DNA from 3 places in the Rahnella selenatireducens genome. Region 3 is predicted to be linked to each of the others. Evidence: predicted binding sites of a transcription regulator. Region 3 holds the regulator's gene; each other region holds the start of a gene.

Region 1 (6,243 bases), on a different contig from region 3:
TTGCGCTGCTGGAAGCCGGACGGGGTGATATCTCCCTGACCTATTTCGAGTTCGGCACGCTGTCCGCATTGCAGCTGTTCAAACAGGCGAAGCTGGATATTGTTATCCTCGAAGTCGGGCTGGGCGGACGTCTGGATGCGACGAACATTGTCGATGCGGACGTATCGGTCGTTACCAGCATCGCGCTGGATCACACTGACTGGTTGGGCTCCGATCGCGAGAGCATTGGCCGCGAGAAAGCCGGTATTTTCCGCTCAGGCACGCCAGCCGTAGTCGGTGAGCCGGATATGCCGCAATCTATTGCCGATGTAGCAAAAGAGAAACACGCAGATTTATACCGCCGGGGTGAGAGCTGGAATTTCGCGGCAAACGCCGGAAATTGGCGCTGGACGGCTTTGCAGGATGGCGAAGAAGTCACCATACTGGACGGATTACCGCTGCCGAATGTCCCGTTGCCAAATGCCGCGACGGCGCTGGCCGCGCTGCATTATTCGACGCTGGATATTCCTGAAGAGGCGTTACGCAATGGCTTACAGCATGCTGCACTGCCGGGCCGTTTCCAGACGGTGAGTGAATCGCCGCGCCTGATCCTCGATGTGGCGCACAACCCGCACGCCGCGGCTTATCTGGCCGGACGCCTGGCTGAACAGCCACGTAATGGTGGAAAAGTGCGTGCGGTAGTGGGAATGTTGAAAGACAAAGATATTGCCGGTACGCTGGCTTGTCTTTCGCCTCAGGTGGATGAATGGTATTGCGCACCGCTGGAAGGGCCACGTGGCGCCAGCGTTGAAGAGCTGGCCTCGCACCTGCCTCAGGCGCACCGGTTTGATGATGTGGAGTCTGCCTGGAGACAGGCTATGCAGGAGGCGGCTCCTCAGGATATTGTGATTGTCTGCGGTTCGTTCCACACCGTAGCTCACGTAATGGATGCTATCGACACGGGGAAAACCAGTGGCAAGTAAGTTTCAAAATCGTCTGGTCGGGACGGTCATTCTGGTGGCGCTGGGCGTGATCATTTTGCCCGGTTTACTCGACGGCAAGAAAAAGCATTACGAAGACGAATTTGCGTCTATTCCATTGGTGCCAAAACCGGGTGATGTTGAAGAACAGGATTCCATCCCACCTGTGACGCAATCATTGCCTGCTCAGCCGCCGGAAGGCGCAAATCAGGCCATGAACGGCGCGCAGGACATCGATAATGCGGCGACCAATACTAATGCCGCCAATCATGGCAACGTAGCGCCGGGGAATACGACGGTCGAAGCACCGCCGGTCACGACGCTGCCTGAACAGAAGAAGCCGGTGCAAACAGCGCCAGTTAAACCGGCTCAGGTTAAACCTGCTCCTCAGAAACCGAAAGTGACTGAACCTAAACCGCTGGCGGAAGCGAAACCGGTGGTGAAACCGAAACCGGTCGAACAGCCGAAGCTGGCAGAACAACCGAAGGTCGTCGCTGAACAGCCGAAACCGGTTGAACAACCGAAAGTGGTGGAACAGCCTAAGCCTGCGCCGGAAGAAAAAGCACCAGCGGGTCAGTCTTATGTTGTGCAGCTCGGCGCATTGAAAAATGCAGCCAAAGCGACCGAGATTGTTGCGACTCTGCGGCTTTCCGGGTTCCGTTCTTATTCTGTTCCGGCGACGCCGGTGCAGGGGCAAATCACGCGGCTTTATGTGGGCCCGGATGCGTCAAAACAAAAACTGGAAGCTTCTCTCCCTCAGCTGCACCAGCTTAGCGGGTTAGACGGACAGGTGCGCGCTTATTCGGCGCACTGATCTTACTCCTCCCTCTACGAAGGGGGAGGCCGGAAGGCACTAAAAACACAAAAAATACCAGGGAGGGCACAAGCGATTTGTGCCCTTTTTCTATAAGATCGCCGGGTTGGGATTTTATAGGTTTATGCTGCGGTTGAGGTTTTTTTAATCGCTATTATTAATTTGTCTGACCGGCTGATTTCCGCTACGCAAACGTTTTCTTTTTCTGTTAGAATTCGCAGCGATTTGGATGCCGGGGTAGACGCGACTAGATTAGACACTGGAATTGTTAATGGTCTGGATTGATTACGTCATCATTGCGGTTATCGGATTTTCTGCTTTAGTCAGTTTAATCCGTGGCTTTGTTCGCGAGGCTTTATCACTGGTTACCTGGGCTTGCGCCTTCTTTGTAGCCAGTCATTATTACCCGTATCTCGCCATCTACTTCACGCGTTTCGAAGATGAGTTAGTTCGAAACGGGATCGCAATTGCCATCTTGTTCATCGCGACGTTGATCGTAGGTGCAATTGTCAACTATGTGATCAGTTCACTGGTTGAAAAAACCGGGTTGTCCGGCACTGACAGGGTGTTAGGTGTGTGTTTCGGCGCACTGCGCGGTGTACTTATCGTCTCCGCGATGCTGTTCTTCCTGGATACCTTCACCAGTTTTTCGCAAAGTGACGACTGGAAACAATCCCAGTTGATCCCACAGTTCAGTTATATCATCAGGTGGTTCTTTGACTACCTGCAGAGCACGTCGAGTTTCTTGCCAAAACATATTTAGTTCTGGCAGCGCTGAAGAGGAAAAGACAACATGTGCGGTATTGTCGGTATCGCCGGTTTCATGCCGGTAAACCAGTCGATTTATGACGCGTTAACGGTGTTACAACACCGTGGGCAGGATGCTGCTGGCATCACCACCATCGATGCCAATAACAATTTCCGTTTACGGAAAGCCAATGGCCTGGTGAAAGATGTGTTTGAAGCCCGCCATATGCAACGCTTACAAGGCAACATGGGTATCGGCCATGTTCGCTATCCAACGGCTGGCAGTTCCAGTGCCTCAGAAGCTCAACCTTTCTACGTCAACTCTCCGTTCGGCATCACACTCGCCCACAACGGTAACCTGACTAATGCTCACGAATTGAGAAGCAACCTGTTCGAAGGCCAGCGCCGTCATGTGAACACGACTTCCGATTCTGAAATTCTGCTCAATATCCTGGCGAGCGAACTGGACCGTTTCCAGCATTACCCGCTGGAAGCCGACAACATTTTTGCCGCTGTGGCTGCCGTGAACCTGAAAATTCGTGGTGCTTATGCCTGCGTGGCGATGATCATCGGCCATGGCATGCTGGCGTTCCGTGATCCGCACGGTATCCGTCCGCTGGTTATCGGTAAACGTACGCTGGAAGATGGCCGCAACGAGTACATGGTTGCGTCTGAGAGCGTGGCGCTTGATACGCTGGGCTTTGAGTTCCTGCGTGATGTCGCGCCGGGCGAAGCGGTGTACATCACCGAGAAAGGCCAGCTGTTTACCCGCATGTGTGCTGAGGATCCGCAGTACAACCCATGCTTGTTCGAGTACGTGTATTTCGCACGCCCTGACTCATTCATCGACAAAATTTCCGTCTACAGCGCCCGTGTTCGTATGGGTGAAAAGCTGGGCGCGAAAATTGCCCGCGAATGGGAAGATCTGGATATCGATGTGGTTATTCCGATCCCGGAAACCTCCTGCGATATCGCGCTGGAAATCGCGCGTATTCTGGATAAACCGTACCGTCAGGGTTTTGTGAAAAACCGCTATGTAGGCCGTACCTTTATCATGCCGGGACAGCAGGAACGCCGTAAATCTGTACGTCGTAAACTGAACGCTAACCGCGCTGAGTTCCGTGATAAAAACGTTCTGCTGGTCGATGACTCCATCGTGCGCGGCACCACCTCTCAGCAGATTGTTGAGATGGCGCGTGAAGCCGGTGCGCGACGCGTTTATCTGGCCTCTGCGGCGCCGGAAATTCGTTTCCCGAACGTTTACGGTATCGATATGCCAAGCGCTAATGAACTGATTGCACACGGTCGCGAAGTCAGCGAAATTAATCAGATCATTGGTGCCGATGCGTTAATCTTCCAGGATCTGAGTGACCTTATCGCCGCAGTGAAAGAAGATAATACTGACATCGAGAAATTTGAGTGTTCGGTATTCGACGGTATTTACGTCACCAAAGACGTTGACCAGGACTATCTGGAATACCTCGAAGCGCTGCGCAACGATGATGCTCAGGCATTGCGCGGACAGCAGGAAGCTGAAAACCTCGAAATGCATAACGAAGGCTAAACCCCTTAAAATGCGCCCGCTCAGGCTGAAAGGCCGGGCGGGCGCGTTATTATTGTTCACTCCGCCCGTTTCCCCGCCCCAATTCCCGCGCCTTAAGGTTGCCAATTCCCCTGCATTCCGGCAAAGTCAGACCCATTCTCCGGCGTGTATACTGATTCATATTGATGGGTTCATTCATATTGATTGTTTCGCGCGAAATTTCAGAGGCAGTGTTTATGAAACGATTTATTGTCGGTATTTCCGGCGCCAGCGGTGCGATTTATGGCGTCCGGTTATTGCAGGTTCTGCAAAGCGTGCCAGATATCGAAACTCATCTGGTGATGAGCAACGCCGCCCGACAGACGCTGACGCTGGAAACGGATCTGACACTGCGCGATGTTCAGGCGCTGGCCGACGTGGTGCATGATTCCCGCGATATTGCCGCCAGTATTTCCTCCGGCTCATTTAAAACCACCGGCATGGTGATTTTGCCTTGTTCGGTCAAAACCCTCTCCGGCATTGTGAACAGTTATACCGACGGTTTACTGACGCGCGCGGCGGATGTTGTGCTCAAGGAAAGGCGTCGTCTGGTACTTTGCGTGCGTGAAACACCGCTGCATCTGGGGCACTTACGGCTGATGACACAAGCCGCCGAACTGGGCGCGATTATTATGCCGCCGGTACCGGCGTTTTATCATCGGCCGGCAACCGTGGAAGCTATCATCGATCAGACCGTCAACCGGGTGATCGACCAGTTTGATATCGAGCTTCCGGAAGACTTATTTGTTCGATGGCAGGGCAGTCACTAAACTTTCTCACCGCGTTACGCACCTCTTTTGCGCAATACCGTTACATTGCACCAACAATGATCACAATTTGATTCATTAAGGTGCAGTGTTCGCGGGCGCTTCAGCTATCCTTCCTTCAGACCTTTGAAAACTTTCATTATCCCGATGCTTTTTTGAACGGTTTTCGTTCTTCATGAGATGAAAATCACCTTACGGAGAAACGGCACGGAACGTGCATGAGAAAACCTGGCAAAAAGCCATTTGCGCCGTTCAGCAAACTATAAAAAGACGTTCATTCACGCACACACAACCACAACAGATGAATAATCACTGAGGCTAATGTATGAAAAAGTTGTTCAAGGTTCTTCCGCTGGTTCTGGTCTTAGCCAGTGCAGGTAGTGCATTTGCTGCCGCGCCTAAAGCAATTAATATCGGTACTGATCCGACTTACGCCCCATTTGAATCAAAAGACTCCAGCGGCAAGCTGGTAGGTTTTGATATCGACCTGGCTAACGAGATGTGTAAACGTGCGGCTATCAAATGTACTTACGTTGAAAGTGACTTTGATGCGCTGATCCCTTCTCTGAAAGCGAAGAAAATTGATGCGATTATCTCTTCCCTGTCGATCACTGAAAAACGTCAGCAGGAAATTGATTTCACCGAAAAACTGTACGCGGCTAACGCCCGTCTGATCGCGCCAAAAGGTTCTAAAATTCTGCCAACACTGGACGCGCTGAAAGGCAAAAACGTCGGTGTTCTGCAAGGTTCTACTCAGGAAGCCTATGCCAACGCAATGTGGCAGCCAAAAGGCATCAACGTGGTGGCTTACCAGAACCAGGATCTGATTTACGCCGATCTGGCTTCGGGTCGTCTGGATGTGGCTTTCCAGGATGAAGTGGCAGGCAGTGAAGGCTTCCTGAAACAGGCTGCTGGTAAAGATTACGCATTCGCGGGTCCTTCCGTGAAAGACGATAAATTCTTCGGTGTGGGTACAGGTATGGGTCTGCGTAAGAACGAGACCGATTTGCAGGCTGCGCTGAACAAAGCGTTCGACAGCATGCGTAAAGACGGCACTTACGACAAACTGGCCAAAAAATACTTCGATTTTGACGTTTACGGCGGCTGATTTGCGCTGTGAGATGTGCCAAAGGGAGCGGTTCGCCGCTCCCTGCGGTTCTGACGCAGGGTTAGCGTAACCAGCGCCGGGATCCACTGAAGACAGGACAAATACATGCTGTATGGGTATTCCCAGGTAATTATCCAGGGCACATTGGTGACACTGGAACTGGCGATTTCGTCAGTGATTTTAGCGTTGGTGATCGGGCTTATCGGGGCTGGCGGGAAACTGTCAAAAAGCCGGGTTATTTCGGGTATTTTTGGTTGTTACACCAC
Region 2 (6,243 bases), on a different contig from region 3:
CTGGAAATTGCCGCGCCTGCCCTTGATCCTTATATCGTCCCTCTTTCAATTACTGTCCTGACGTTGCTCTTCATTATTCAAAAGCACGGTACCGGCATTGTGGGCAAACTCTTTGCGCCGGTAATGTTGCTGTGGTTCCTTTCGCTGGCGGTTCTTGGTGTGAATAGCATCATGCAGAACCCTGAAGTGCTGCGCGCTATGAACCCGATGTGGGCGGTTAATTTCTTTATTGAGCATAAATCCTTCTCCTTCCTGGCGCTCGGCGCGGTCGTTCTGTCGATTACAGGGGTAGAAGCGTTGTATGCCGATATGGGGCACTTCGGGAAATTCCCAATCCGTCTGGCCTGGTTTACCGTTGTATTACCTTCTCTGGTGCTGAATTACTTCGGTCAGGGAGCGTTGCTGCTGAAAAACCCGGAGTCGATCAAAAACCCGTTCTTCCTGCTGGCACCTGACTGGGCGCTGATTCCGTTACTGATTCTGGCGACGCTGGCAACCATCATCGCGTCTCAGGCCGTTATCTCCGGTGTGTTCTCCCTGACCCGCCAGGCTGTGCGTTTGGGCTATTTACCGCCGATGCGCATTATCCACACCTCAGAAATGGAAGCGGGTCAGATCTACATCCCTGCGATTAACTGGCTGCTGTATTTCGCGGTAGTTATCGTGATTGCCAGCTTCGAGCATTCGAGTAATCTGGCGGCGGCTTATGGTATTGCCGTCACCGGCACCATGGTGCTGACCAGCATTCTTTCCTGCACGGTGGCGCTTAAAAACTGGCACTGGAAACCGTTCCTGGTCGGTCTTTTACTGATTGCTCTGCTGTTCATGGATATACCGCTGTTCGCTGCGAACGCCACTAAACTGTTCTCCGGTGGCTGGCTGCCACTGACGCTGGGTCTGTGCATGTTCATCGTCATGACGACCTGGAAAAGCGAGCGCTTCCGTCTCATGCGCCGCATGAACGAGCACGGGAATTCTCTCGAAGCGATGATTGCTTCACTGGAAAAATCACCGCCGGTTCGTGTTCCGGGGACTGCGGTTTATATGTCGCGCGCCATCAACGTGATCCCGTTTGCGCTGCTGCATAACCTCAAACACAACAAAGTGTTGCACGAGCGTGTTGTCCTGCTGACATTGCGAACAGAAGATGCGCCTTATGTGCATAACGTACGGCGTGTCACCATTGAGCAGCTTTCGCCGACATTCTGGCGCGTGGTCGCGAGTTACGGATTTAAAGAAACGCCGAATGTGGAAGAAGTCTTCCACCGCTGTGGTCTGGAGGGACTGCCGTGCCGGATGATGGAAACGTCGTTCTTTATGTCGCACGAATCGCTGATCCTTACCAAGCGTCCGTGGTATCTGTATTTCCGCGGCAAACTGTTTATGGCGCTCAGCCGAAACGCCCTGCGCGCGCCGGACCAGTTTGAGATCCCCCCGAACCGTGTGATCGAACTCGGTACGCAGGTGGAAATCTGATTTCCCATTCTGTTGTGAACAGGGCACCTTCGGGTGCCCTGTTTTATTTCTGCCTTCTCCCTCTAATTAAACGCTAACTCAAATTGCTCTGCGTTTTCTGAATTGTTCAGCGAAACGTTTCGACGCTGATCACAATTCCATCACATCTTCATTGCCAAGTTCTGCGAGTCTCATAAACTCATCGGTGAGCGAAACGTTTCGCTGTAGGAGTTAACAATGAAGAAGTCACCGCTATTAAATGCCGAAATCTCGAATGTTATTGCCCGGTTAGGTCATACCGATCAGCTGGTTATTGGCGATGCCGGTCTTCCGGTGCCAGCAGCTTGCCAACGCATCGATCTGGCGCTAACCCAGGGAGTCCCCACCTTTTTACAAGTCTTTGAGGTAGTGACACACGAGATGCAGGTTGAGCGGGCTATCCTCGCCGAGGAAATCCTCACTAAAAATCCTCAACTCCATGAAGCGTTGCTCGCCCAATTGACACAACTCGAACAACACCAGGGAAACACCATTGCTTTGGATTACGTCAGTCATGAGGCATTCAAAGCGCAAAGCGAAAAAAGTCGGGCTGTGATCCGCAGCGGGGAATGTTCGCCTTACGCGAACGTTATTCTGTGTGCCGGCGTAACCTTCTGAGGCCTTTATGCAACCTTTGCTGAAACTGACAGGGATTGATAAAGCCTTTCCCGGCGTCAAAGCACTTTCCGGCGCGGCGCTCAGCGTTTATCCGGGGCGTGTGATGGCGCTGGTGGGAGAAAACGGCGCGGGTAAGTCCACCATGATGAAAGTGCTGACCGGCATCTACCAGAAAGATGCCGGCTCAGTACAGTTTCTTGGAAAGGAAACTACCTTCAATGGCCCGAAAGCTTCTCAGGAAGCTGGGATTGGCATCATCCATCAGGAACTAAACCTGATCCCACAGCTGACTATTGCTGAAAACATCTTTCTTGGCCGTGAGTTCGTCAACGGCTTTGGCCGCATCAACTGGAAGAAGATGTACGCCGAAGCCGATAAACTTCTGGCGCGTCTGAATCTGCGTTACAAAAGCGACCGGCTCGTCGGTGAATTATCGATTGGCGACCAGCAGATGGTTGAGATCGCCAAAGTGCTGAGCTTTGAATCCAAAGTCATCATTATGGATGAGCCGACGGATGCGCTCACCGATACCGAAACGGCTTCTTTATTTAACGTTATTCGCGAACTGAAGGCCGCCGGATGTGGGGTGGTGTATATCTCCCACCGCCTGAAAGAGATTTTTGAGATTTGCGATGACGTGACCGTATTCCGTGACGGTCAGTTTATTGCCGAACGCCCGGTCAGCGAACTGCAAGAAGATACGTTGATCGAAATGATGGTGGGCCGTCGTCTCGAAGAGCAGTACCCACGCATAAACCACGAACGCGGCGCGCTGCGTTTGCAGGTTCGTGATTTGTGCGGCCCGGGCGTAGATAACGTCAGCTTTGAACTTCACAGCGGCGAAATCCTCGGCGTGTCCGGCCTGATGGGCGCGGGCCGTACTGAACTGATGAAAATTCTCTACGGCGCGTTGCCACGTAAAAGTGGTTACGTTTCGCTGGATGGCCGCGAGGTTGTCACACATTCTCCGCAGGACGGGCTGGCAAACGGCATCGTCTACATTTCCGAAGACCGTAAGCGCGATGGTTTGGTGCTCGGGATGTCGGTGAAAGAAAACATGTCACTGACCGCGTTGCGCTATTTCAGCCACGGCGGCGGGCGCTTGAAGCATGCCGATGAGCAACAGGCTGTGGGCGATTTCATCCGTCTCTTCAATATCAAAACGCCATCAATGATGCAGACCATCGGCCTGCTTTCCGGCGGGAATCAGCAAAAAGTGGCGATTGCCCGCGGATTAATGACGCGGCCAAAAGTTCTGATCCTCGACGAACCGACGCGAGGCGTTGACGTTGGCGCGAAAAAAGAGATTTACCAGCTTATTAACCAGTTCAAGCGCGAAGGGCTGAGCATCATTTTAGTCTCCTCGGAAATGCCGGAAGTTATCGGCATGAGCGACCGGGTTTTAGTGATGCATGAAGGCCATTTGAGCGGTGAATTCCCGATAGAACAGGCAACGCAAGAAGTGCTGATGGCAGCCGCTGTCGGCAAGCAATACGGCGTGACGCAGGAGTAATCAGATATGAGTTCTCAGACATTGCCAGCCAAAAAGCGCTGGATCAGTAAAGAGTGGTTGTTGGAGCAAAAGTCTCTGATTGCGTTGCTGGTGTTGATTGCCGTGGTTTCCTCTATGAGCCCGAATTTCTTCACGGTCAATAACCTGTTCAATATTCTTCAGCAGACGTCGGTCAACGCCATTATGGCCGTTGGTATGACGCTGGTGATCCTCACTTCCGGCATTGATTTGTCTGTCGGCTCTTTGCTGGCGCTGACCGGTGCGGTTGCGGCTTCCATTGTCGGGCTGGAAGTTAATGCCCTGGTTGCTGTGGCGGGCGCGCTGGCGCTGGGGGCCGGTGTCGGCGCTGTCACGGGTTTGATTGTCGCTAAAGGCAAGGTGCAGGCGTTTATCGCCACGCTGGTTATGATGTTATTGCTGCGTGGTATCACGATGGTTTATACCAACGGCAGCCCGATCAGCACTGGTTTTAACGATGTAGCAGACGTATTCGGCTGGTTTGGTATCGGACGTCCGCTGGGTATTCCGACGCCGGTCTGGCTGATGGCCGTAGTGTTTATTGCCGCCTGGTACATGCTTCATCACACCCGGTTAGGGCGTTATATCTACGCGCTGGGCGGTAATGAATCGGCCACGCGTCTGTCAGGTATCAGTGTCGATAAAGTCAAAATTATCGTCTACTCCCTGTGCGGATTGCTGGCGGCGCTGGCCAGTATTATCGAAGTGGCGCGTCTGTCTTCCGCGCAGCCTAACGCAGGTACCGGTTACGAGCTGGATGCGATTGCCGCTGTGGTATTAGGGGGAACCAGCCTCTCCGGCGGGAAAGGACGTATTGTCGGCACCCTGATCGGTGCTTTGATCCTTGGCTTCCTGAATAACGGTTTGAACTTATTAGGTGTTTCTTCCTACTACCAGATGATCGTAAAAGCAGTCGTCATTCTGCTGGCGGTTCTGGTGGATAACAAAAGCAACAAATAAACTCTCCTACAGGACTTATGACCATGAATATGAAAAAACTGGCTGTCTGGGTTTCCGCTGCAGCGATCACCGCTTCCTTCAGTGCAAACGTTCTGGCGAAAGATACCATTGCGCTGGTCGTTTCAACTTTGAATAACCCGTTCTTCGTTTCCATGAAAGACGGCGCGCAAAAAGAAGCCGATAAACTGGGCTACAACCTGGTGGTTCTTGATTCTCAGAACAACCCGGCTAAAGAACTGGCCAACGTGCAGGACCTGACCGTTCGTGGCACCAAGCTGATGCTCATAAACCCGACCGATTCTGACGCAGTGGGTAACGCTGTAGCGATGGCAAATCAGGCGAAAATCCCGGTGATCACCCTTGACCGTCAGGCCACCAAGGGCGTTGTAGCCAGCCACGTTGCATCTGATAACGCCTTCGGTGGCCAGATGGCGGGCGATTACATCGCCAAAAAACTGGGCGAAAACGCAAAAGTAATCGAACTGGAAGGGATTGCAGGAACGTCTGTTGCCCGCGAACGCGGTAAAGGTTTCGCTCAGGCCGCTGAAAAACACCATTTTAAAATCCTCGCCAGCCAGCCTGCTGACTTCGACCGCACCAAAGGTCTGAACGTTATGCAAAACCTGCTGACTGCGCATCAGGATGTGCAGGCTGTCTTTGCTCAGAATGATGAAATGGCACTCGGCGCATTGCGTGCCCTGCAGACTGCCGGTAAAACTGACGTGCTGGTTGTTGGTTTTGACGGCACAGAAGACGGTATCAAAGCGGTCAATAGCGGCAAAATGGGTGCTACCGTGGCGCAACGTCCTGAACAAATCGGCGTGATCGGCGTCCAAACCGCAGACAAAGTGCTGAAAGGCGAAAAAGTCCCGGCGGTTATCCCTGTTGATTTGAAACTGGTTGCTCAGCCGTAATATTGACGCTGTATCTGCGCGCCTCCTTGCGGGGGCGCTATTTAACTCAGGGAGCAATACGTGAAGACAGGCAAACTGGTGGTTCTCGGCAGTATCAACGCCGACCATATTTTGAATATCAACCACTTCCCGCAACCAGGTGAAACTGTAATCGGTAAGCAATACACCGTGGCTTTCGGCGGTAAAGGTGCAAACCAGGCAGTTGCTGCCGGTCGCAGTGGCGCTGATATTTCATTTATTGCCTGTGTCGGTGATGACGATATTGGCGATCGTGTTCGCAAGCAGCTGGCGAGCGACCACATTGATACGCAACCTATCGAAGCCATTAAAGAAACAACCACCGGTGTAGCGCTGATTTTTGTGAATGCGGAAGGTGAGAATGTCATCGGTATCGATGCGGGGGCAAACAAAGCCGTCACGCCTGACTATCTTGAGCGTTACAAACAAAACGTAATCGACGCTTCAGCCTTGCTGATGCAGCTGGAATCTCCGCTGGAAACGGTTATCGCCGCGGCGAAGCTGGCAAAAGACAATAATACACAGGTTATCCTTAACCCGGCACCGGCCTGTGAACTGCCTGATGAATTGCTGGCCCGGGTGGATATGATCACCCCGAACGAAACCGAAGCTGAAAAGCTGACGGGGATTAAAGTCGAAAATAATGATGACGCCATACACGCTGCCCGCGTACTGCATGATAAAGGTATCGCGACGGTCATTATTACG
Region 3 (6,243 bases):
TGCGGGATTGCAGATTGGTTAGGCGTGCAGCTGCGATGCGCAGTGTATCTTTGAAATGGTGGGGGAGTTTATTTTCCAAACCTGCACGGAGAACACGCTGGAAAAATATATCAAGGCGCTCACATTCCCACCAACCATCCATATAGCTTTCACCCAGACCCAAAGAACCTTCCTGTAAAACACGCTTGAAGAAGTCAGTGTTTTTTACTTTAAGGTCGAAAGGGCGATTACCGTTAACCTGGATGTCTGCCGTAGCCAGCAATTCACTGACTATCCGATACCACTGATTGTCCTGAATGCTTTGGTCTTCTATACACGATGAACTCATAGCTTCTCCATCACTTTCTCTTCTGACTTATTAACCTGCCGGGAAAAGCAAAGGCAATTTGTGCAGGTCTTTATGAGAACAGACGACTCGCGCCACGTCCGATATTCGACACCTACAGAGGAAATTTAGAAGAACACCCGCACACAAATGGCGTGCAGGAAAATCATCCTTGAAAAATAAACCAGAATAAATAGTGTGACGCGACCCTCGCGCCGGCGCTAAGTATGTAATAAAAGTATTGTAAAAATGCTATTTTATTGGGTTTTGTTGAGTATAGGCTCGCTGGCAGGCATTCTCAATAGTTAATCGCGACGAATGAAAATGTCCATTAAGTGATTGTTACTTAAGGTCATTATTGCGATCAGTTCGCATGCCTTGCTTGCTGTTTCTGCTCCGGTTCCTGTTCACCGGATTGCCCTTCTTCCTGACGCAGTGACAGCCAGCGGCCTAAAACTACCAACAGTAGTGTAGACAGCATCGTGGTGACTGTCGCCATGAGTGGTTGCACAATAAATGCGGAAACCAGCAGACTCGCGAGGAAACACAAACCCAACTGCAGGGTATTTTGCAACGCCGCGGCCTTACCTGTATTAGCAGTAAATGGCATTAATGCATTTGCGACAACAATGGGATAAATCGCGCCATTCACCAAAGCCATCATACAGAACGGAATTAACAGGCTCATCAGCCCGGCATCAGTAAATATAGCTACGCCGAACAGACCCGCAACACTGACGCCATAACCCGCCAACAGCCACGGCAGGATCTTATTCCCATCCGTTTTACTGATCAGTACGCGACATCCAAAACCGCCCAGCAGGAAAGCAATGGTCTGAGGAACATAGCTCAGGCCAATCACGCCCGGCGAATATCCCATGTCGCTGAGAATAAATGGAGAACCGGTCAGCCACGCGAAAAAGCCAGCAGAGCAGGCGGCATAAATCATCACATTACCGCTGTAAACCCGCGAAGCAAGAAGCTTCGCGAAACCGGCTTTATCTTCAGGGGCATGAACCTCCGGTGTCTTTTCGCGCAGAGTGAACGTGGTGATCAGCAGGATAACGGCTACGCCGGTCAGCAGAACGAAAATCGCCTCCCAGTCAAAATGATTAAGAACCCATGCGCCCAGCAGAGGGGCAAGCGCGGGGGAAAGCGCCACCAGCGGCATGATGCTGGCAAAGGTTTTTTTAGCAACATCGGCAGAAAAGCGATCTACCACCAGCGCCTGCCAGGTGACGGCGGCAGCACAGACGCCGACAGCTTGCAGGAAACGTAGCGCCAACAGGGCACGGACATTCTCAACCCACAGTACGCCCAGACAACCGACGACAAAGAGCGCTAAGCCGATCAGCAATACCGGTTTGCGACCGATCTTGTCGGACAGCGGCCCCCAAACCAACTGGCCGATGGCAAAGCCGCCCAGGAAAATGCTCAGGCTGGCGCTGATCATGCCCGGGCTGGTCATCAGGCTGGTTTGCATCGCGCTGAAGGCCGGAAGGTACATATCGGTCGCTAAAAAGCCAAGCATGCTCAGCCCGGCAAGATAGAGCATAAATCCAAGTGAGGGTTTCATTATTGTCTCTTTAATTTATTTAGTGCAGATGAATTGACGCAGAAATCATATCGGATGCGGAGTTTAACGCTTGGATAACAGGCTTGTGAAACGCTAATATTTGCATTCTGCTATCAAAAATATTGAAGGCTAAACAATGTGGTCCGAATATGCACTTGAAGTCGTGGACGCCGTCGCCCGAACAGGCAGTTTCAGCGCAGCCGCGCAGGATTTGCACCGCGTGCCGTCGGCCATCAGTTATACCGTGCGCCAGCTTGAACAATGGCTGGCCGTTCCTTTATTTGAGCGCAGACACCGTGACGTTGTTCTGACGCCCGCAGGGAAAGTTTTTGTCGATGAAGCACGGATTCTGACAAAAAAAATGATAGCTACCCGTCGCCAGTGTCAGCAGGTCGCAAACGGCTGGCGCGGAGAATTACGGGTGGCCGTCGACCGTATCGTTAAACCTGCGCGGACACGGCGGCTGGTGCTGGATTTCTACCGCCATTTCCCCGATACCGAGCTCATCATTCATTCGGAAGTCTTTAACGGTGTCTGGGACGCGCTGGTCGACGGGCGGGCAGATGTCGCCATCGGTGCGACGCGGGCGATCCCCGTCGGAGGGCGGTTCAGTTTCCGCGATATGGGTTTTATGGACTGGCATTGTGTGGTTAGCGTGCAACATCCGCTGGCGCAGACGTCGGGAATACTGAATGACGATCAGTTGCGGCCTTATCCTGCGCTTTGCCTGGAAGATACATCGCGGACATTGCCGAAACGCGATACCTGGACGCTGGATAACCAGCGGCGGCTGGTGGTTCCCGACTGGACGTGTGCGGTGGAATGTCTGAACGAAGGTTTATGTGTGGGGATGATGCCGGTTCACCGCGTGACGCCGTGGATTGAACAGCGGAAATTGCAGGTACTGTCGCTGGAAAATATCTTCCCCGACAGCCCGTGCTGCCTGACGTGGGATCAGAGCAATCCGTCGCCTTCGCTGGCGTGGCTGCTGGAATACATGGGCGATACGGAAACGATGAACCGGGAATGGTTGCGCGGCTGAAAAGAAAACGCCTGCATCGCAGGCGTCGAGTGAGAATTAACGGCGGTAATCCCGATACGGGCCGTCGGCCACAGAACGGCGCTCAACCAGTTTCGGATGCACTTCAATGGTCTGCGACTCTTCGCGTTTGCTGATAATTCTGTCCAGCAGCATGGTAAAGGCCATTTCGCCCAGACGTTCTTTTGGCTGATGAACTGTCGTCAGCGCCGGTGAGAAATAGCGCGCGTTACGCACGTTATCGTAGCCAATCACGGAAATATCCTGCGGTACGCGCAGGCCCAGTTCATCGGCGGCACAAATTGCGCCCATTGCCATTACGTCGCCGCCACAGAATACGGCCGTCGGACGGTTTTTCTGCATCAGAATTTTATGCATGGCCTGATAGCCCGATTCCGGCTCAAAGTCGCCCTGAACGACCCACTCTTCACGAAGAGGAATATTAGCTTCCGTCAGTGCTTTCACAAAGCCCTGAAAACGGCCGCCGCCGGTGTTTCGCGCCAGCTGTCCCGGGATCACGCCGATATCGCGATGACCGCGTTCAATCAGATAACGTCCGGCCATATAACCGCCTTCGAACGCGTTATCGATAATGCTGTCGGTGAAATTCTTACGCGCTTCGCCCCAGTCCATCACAACCATCGGGATGGAACGGTATTCTTCAAGCATATTTAGCAATTCGTCCGGATATTCCGCGCACATCACCAGTAAACCGTCGACGCGTTTTTGCGCCAGCATTTGCAGGTAGGCCTGTTGCTTCTCCAGATTATTGTGTGAGTTACACAAAATCAGCGTATAGCCTTTTGAGAAACAGCTGTTTTCCACGGCCTCAATCACTTCGGCGAAGTAGGGCGCTTCACTGGACGTTGCCAGCAGACCGATAGTTTTTGTGTTATTGACCTTCAGGCTGCGTGCCACAGCGCTGGGTGAATAGTGTAATTCTTTGATTGCAAGGAGAACCGCGGCTCGGGTTTCTTCGGCGACGAAACGGGTTTTATTGATGACGTGCGACACGGTTGTGGTGGAAACGCCAGCGCGCTTTGCGACATCTTTAATCGTTGCCATGTAAAAAATGACTCCTGTGCTCACGTGTTTCAGCACGTTAGCATTATGTTAATCGTTTGCTTGCGTGGATTTAACTGCGGACTTCGAAAAGGGCAGTGAAATCGTTGGGTGGATTCTTCAGAGTAAGGCGTGAAATGCTCTCGGGTGAAATCGACCGGCACACAGGCGTGGTAACCGACAATTTTCACTTATAATGCAGGAAAGTGGAAGTAAAATTGTCATGAACCTACTGTGATTCAGCACAAGATTTTAAATGCGAATTATGAGAAAATGCGTTGGCACACATTTAGTGTGGCTAAACCAACGCCACAATTTGATCCGTAAGGGGGTTTGATGGACAGCAACCTGAAATTTTCTTTGATCACTACGGTCTGCGCTTTGCTCGTGATTATTGCTTTCAGCTTTACCGCAGTGATGAACTGATTTGTGCGAAAGCCGCAATAAAAAAGGGCGATTACCTATAACAGGAATCGCCCTTTTCAATTTTACGCAGTCACCCATTCCGCCGATACTCTTCCCTGCAGAAACTCTTCGTTAAATGCTATTCAATGGCTGATTAGCGAAACTTCAGACTTAACGAATTGTTTATTATCGGATTGTCTTAGGGGTCATTACCCGTCGTGCGCCTACATAATGATCTTGCCAGTAATCGTCACCCAGTGAGGTGATCTTAATGTCTTCGCCGGTGCGCGGTGACTGGATAAACTTCCCGTTTCCTACGTAAACACCGACATGGTCTGCGGCGCCGCGGTTATTAATCCGGAAGAACACCAGATCGCCGGATTCTAATTCACCCCGTTTGACCGGAGCCGCATCGCGCAAGTGGTACATTTCATTGGCTGTGCGGGGCATTTTAATACGGATCAAATCTTTGTATGCGTAGTAGACCAGTCCGCTGCAATCGAAACCTGTATTCGGTGACGTTCCGCCCCAGCGGTAAGGTTTGCCGACCTGGTGCATCAGCTTGGTCATCGCGGTTTGCTGCGCATGCTGATAACGTTTTTTGTGTGTTGCGCTGAGCGTTATCGGCTTACTGTCTTCTTCACGTAACTTTTTGCCTTTGCGGTGGCGACCATACGCTTCTTTTTTACTGGCCTTTTCACTGCTGTTTTTGGCGAGAGAACGGTTTTTCGTTTCTTTCTCTGCTTTTTTCTCAGCCCGCGTTGTCTTGAGTGTCTTTTCTTTTTTACTCTCGGCCCGCGTCGTTTTTACTGTTTTTTCAGAAGGCGTCTTTCGCTTAACCAGTTCGGTGCTTTTTACTTTCTTCTTCGAAACTTTTTCCTGAGTTTTAGGTTCTGAAACCGGCGCGACTTTGGTTTTCTTGCTGGTTTTCGCAGCTGCTGTTTTTCGCTTTCGGCGTTCTTCCGGTGTGACCTGGTTGACATGACTCTTTCGCTGATCGGCAGCAACACGAGTCTGTGGCGACGCGTGAGCCATATTCAGAAACAGCTGGGTAAAGAGCAGCACAAAAAGCGTGAACAGTAAGCGCATAGCTTCGTTACCATGAGTGGTAGGGTTAAACATCAGGGATGTCAGAGTATTGCCTAAAAGAACGAGACAAAAAAGCACGAATTGCCTCGATTCTAGATCATATTGTGAGAAAAAGTTAATAGCTTTTTTTATGTCGAAATAACCGCCATTTTTAGTCAAAAAAATAACCACTTTTCATCATGTTATTATTTAAGTTAAAGAATGGGATTTTGCAAATCTGACATTATCGCCGAACGGCAAAAATGTTATTCTCGATGAATCTTTAAATATGTGAGCCTGAACGCAAGCGCTAAAGATTGTTTAGGAAAATGCCAGTATTCAGAAAGACCCCACAAAAATTGGCGTTTTTATCTGGTGGCAGCCATCGTTACAATAGAAAGCATTGTGATTGCGCACCGTCTCTGTGTGCTGCGCGTGAAGAGTAATGACCGTGACAGCCTGTACCGGCTTGAGGAAGCAAGAAATGACCACTCCAACGATTGAAAAAATTCAGAAGCAAGTTTCTGAAAACCCGATTCTGCTGTACATGAAAGGTTCTCCAAAACTGCCAAGCTGCGGTTTCTCTGCACAGGCCGTTCAGGCGCTGTCTGCGTGCGGCGAGCGTTTCGCGTACGTTGATATCCTGCAGAACCCGGATATCCGTGCTGAGATGCCAAAATTTGCAAACTGGCCAACGTTCCCGCAGCTGTGGGTTGATGGTGAGCTGGTTGGCGGTTGCGACATCGTGGTTGAGATGTTCCAGCGTGG

Evidence for each region. Region 3 encodes PurR, which represses purine synthesis genes. Its sites were predicted from a motif close to CANGCAAACGTTTGCNTG; they were not measured.
Region 1: a site for PurR is predicted at 1,959-1,976, ahead of cvpA (colicin V production protein). Genes of this name have one in related genera too.
Region 2: a site for PurR is predicted at 1,663-1,680, ahead of rbsD (D-ribose pyranase). Genes of this name have one in related genera too.

The regions. Positions count from the first base shown of each region.
Region 1 covers NZ_JBKEZJ010000003.1:161,143-167,385, forward strand. The annotation lists gene folC (bifunctional tetrahydrofolate synthase/dihydrofolate synthase) at 1-962, shown strand, start outside; gene dedD (cell division protein DedD) at 952-1,773, shown strand; gene cvpA (colicin V production protein) at 2,045-2,536, shown strand; gene purF (amidophosphoribosyltransferase) at 2,567-4,084, shown strand; gene ACLBVC_RS06610 (UbiX family flavin prenyltransferase) at 4,300-4,872, shown strand; gene argT (lysine/arginine/ornithine ABC transporter substrate-binding protein ArgT) at 5,195-5,977, shown strand; gene ACLBVC_RS06620 (histidine ABC transporter permease HisQ) at 6,083-6,243, shown strand, end outside.
Region 2 covers NZ_JBKEZJ010000029.1:2,101-8,343, reverse strand. The annotation lists gene kup (low affinity potassium transporter Kup) at 1-1,476, shown strand, start outside; gene rbsD (D-ribose pyranase) at 1,693-2,112, shown strand; gene rbsA (ribose ABC transporter ATP-binding protein RbsA) at 2,120-3,625, shown strand; gene rbsC (ribose ABC transporter permease) at 3,632-4,603, shown strand; gene rbsB (ribose ABC transporter substrate-binding protein RbsB) at 4,627-5,517, shown strand; gene rbsK (ribokinase) at 5,578-6,243, shown strand, end outside.
Region 3 covers NZ_JBKEZJ010000001.1:330-6,572, reverse strand. The annotation lists gene cfa (cyclopropane fatty acyl phospholipid synthase) at 1-328, opposite strand, end outside; gene punC (purine nucleoside transporter PunC) at 690-1,901, opposite strand; gene punR (DNA-binding transcriptional activator PunR) at 2,038-2,943, shown strand; gene purR (HTH-type transcriptional repressor PurR) at 2,980-4,005, opposite strand; gene cydH (cytochrome bd-I oxidase subunit CydH) at 4,339-4,428, shown strand; gene ACLBVC_RS00015 (C40 family peptidase) at 4,594-5,496, opposite strand; gene ACLBVC_RS00010 (Grx4 family monothiol glutaredoxin) at 5,960-6,243, shown strand, end outside.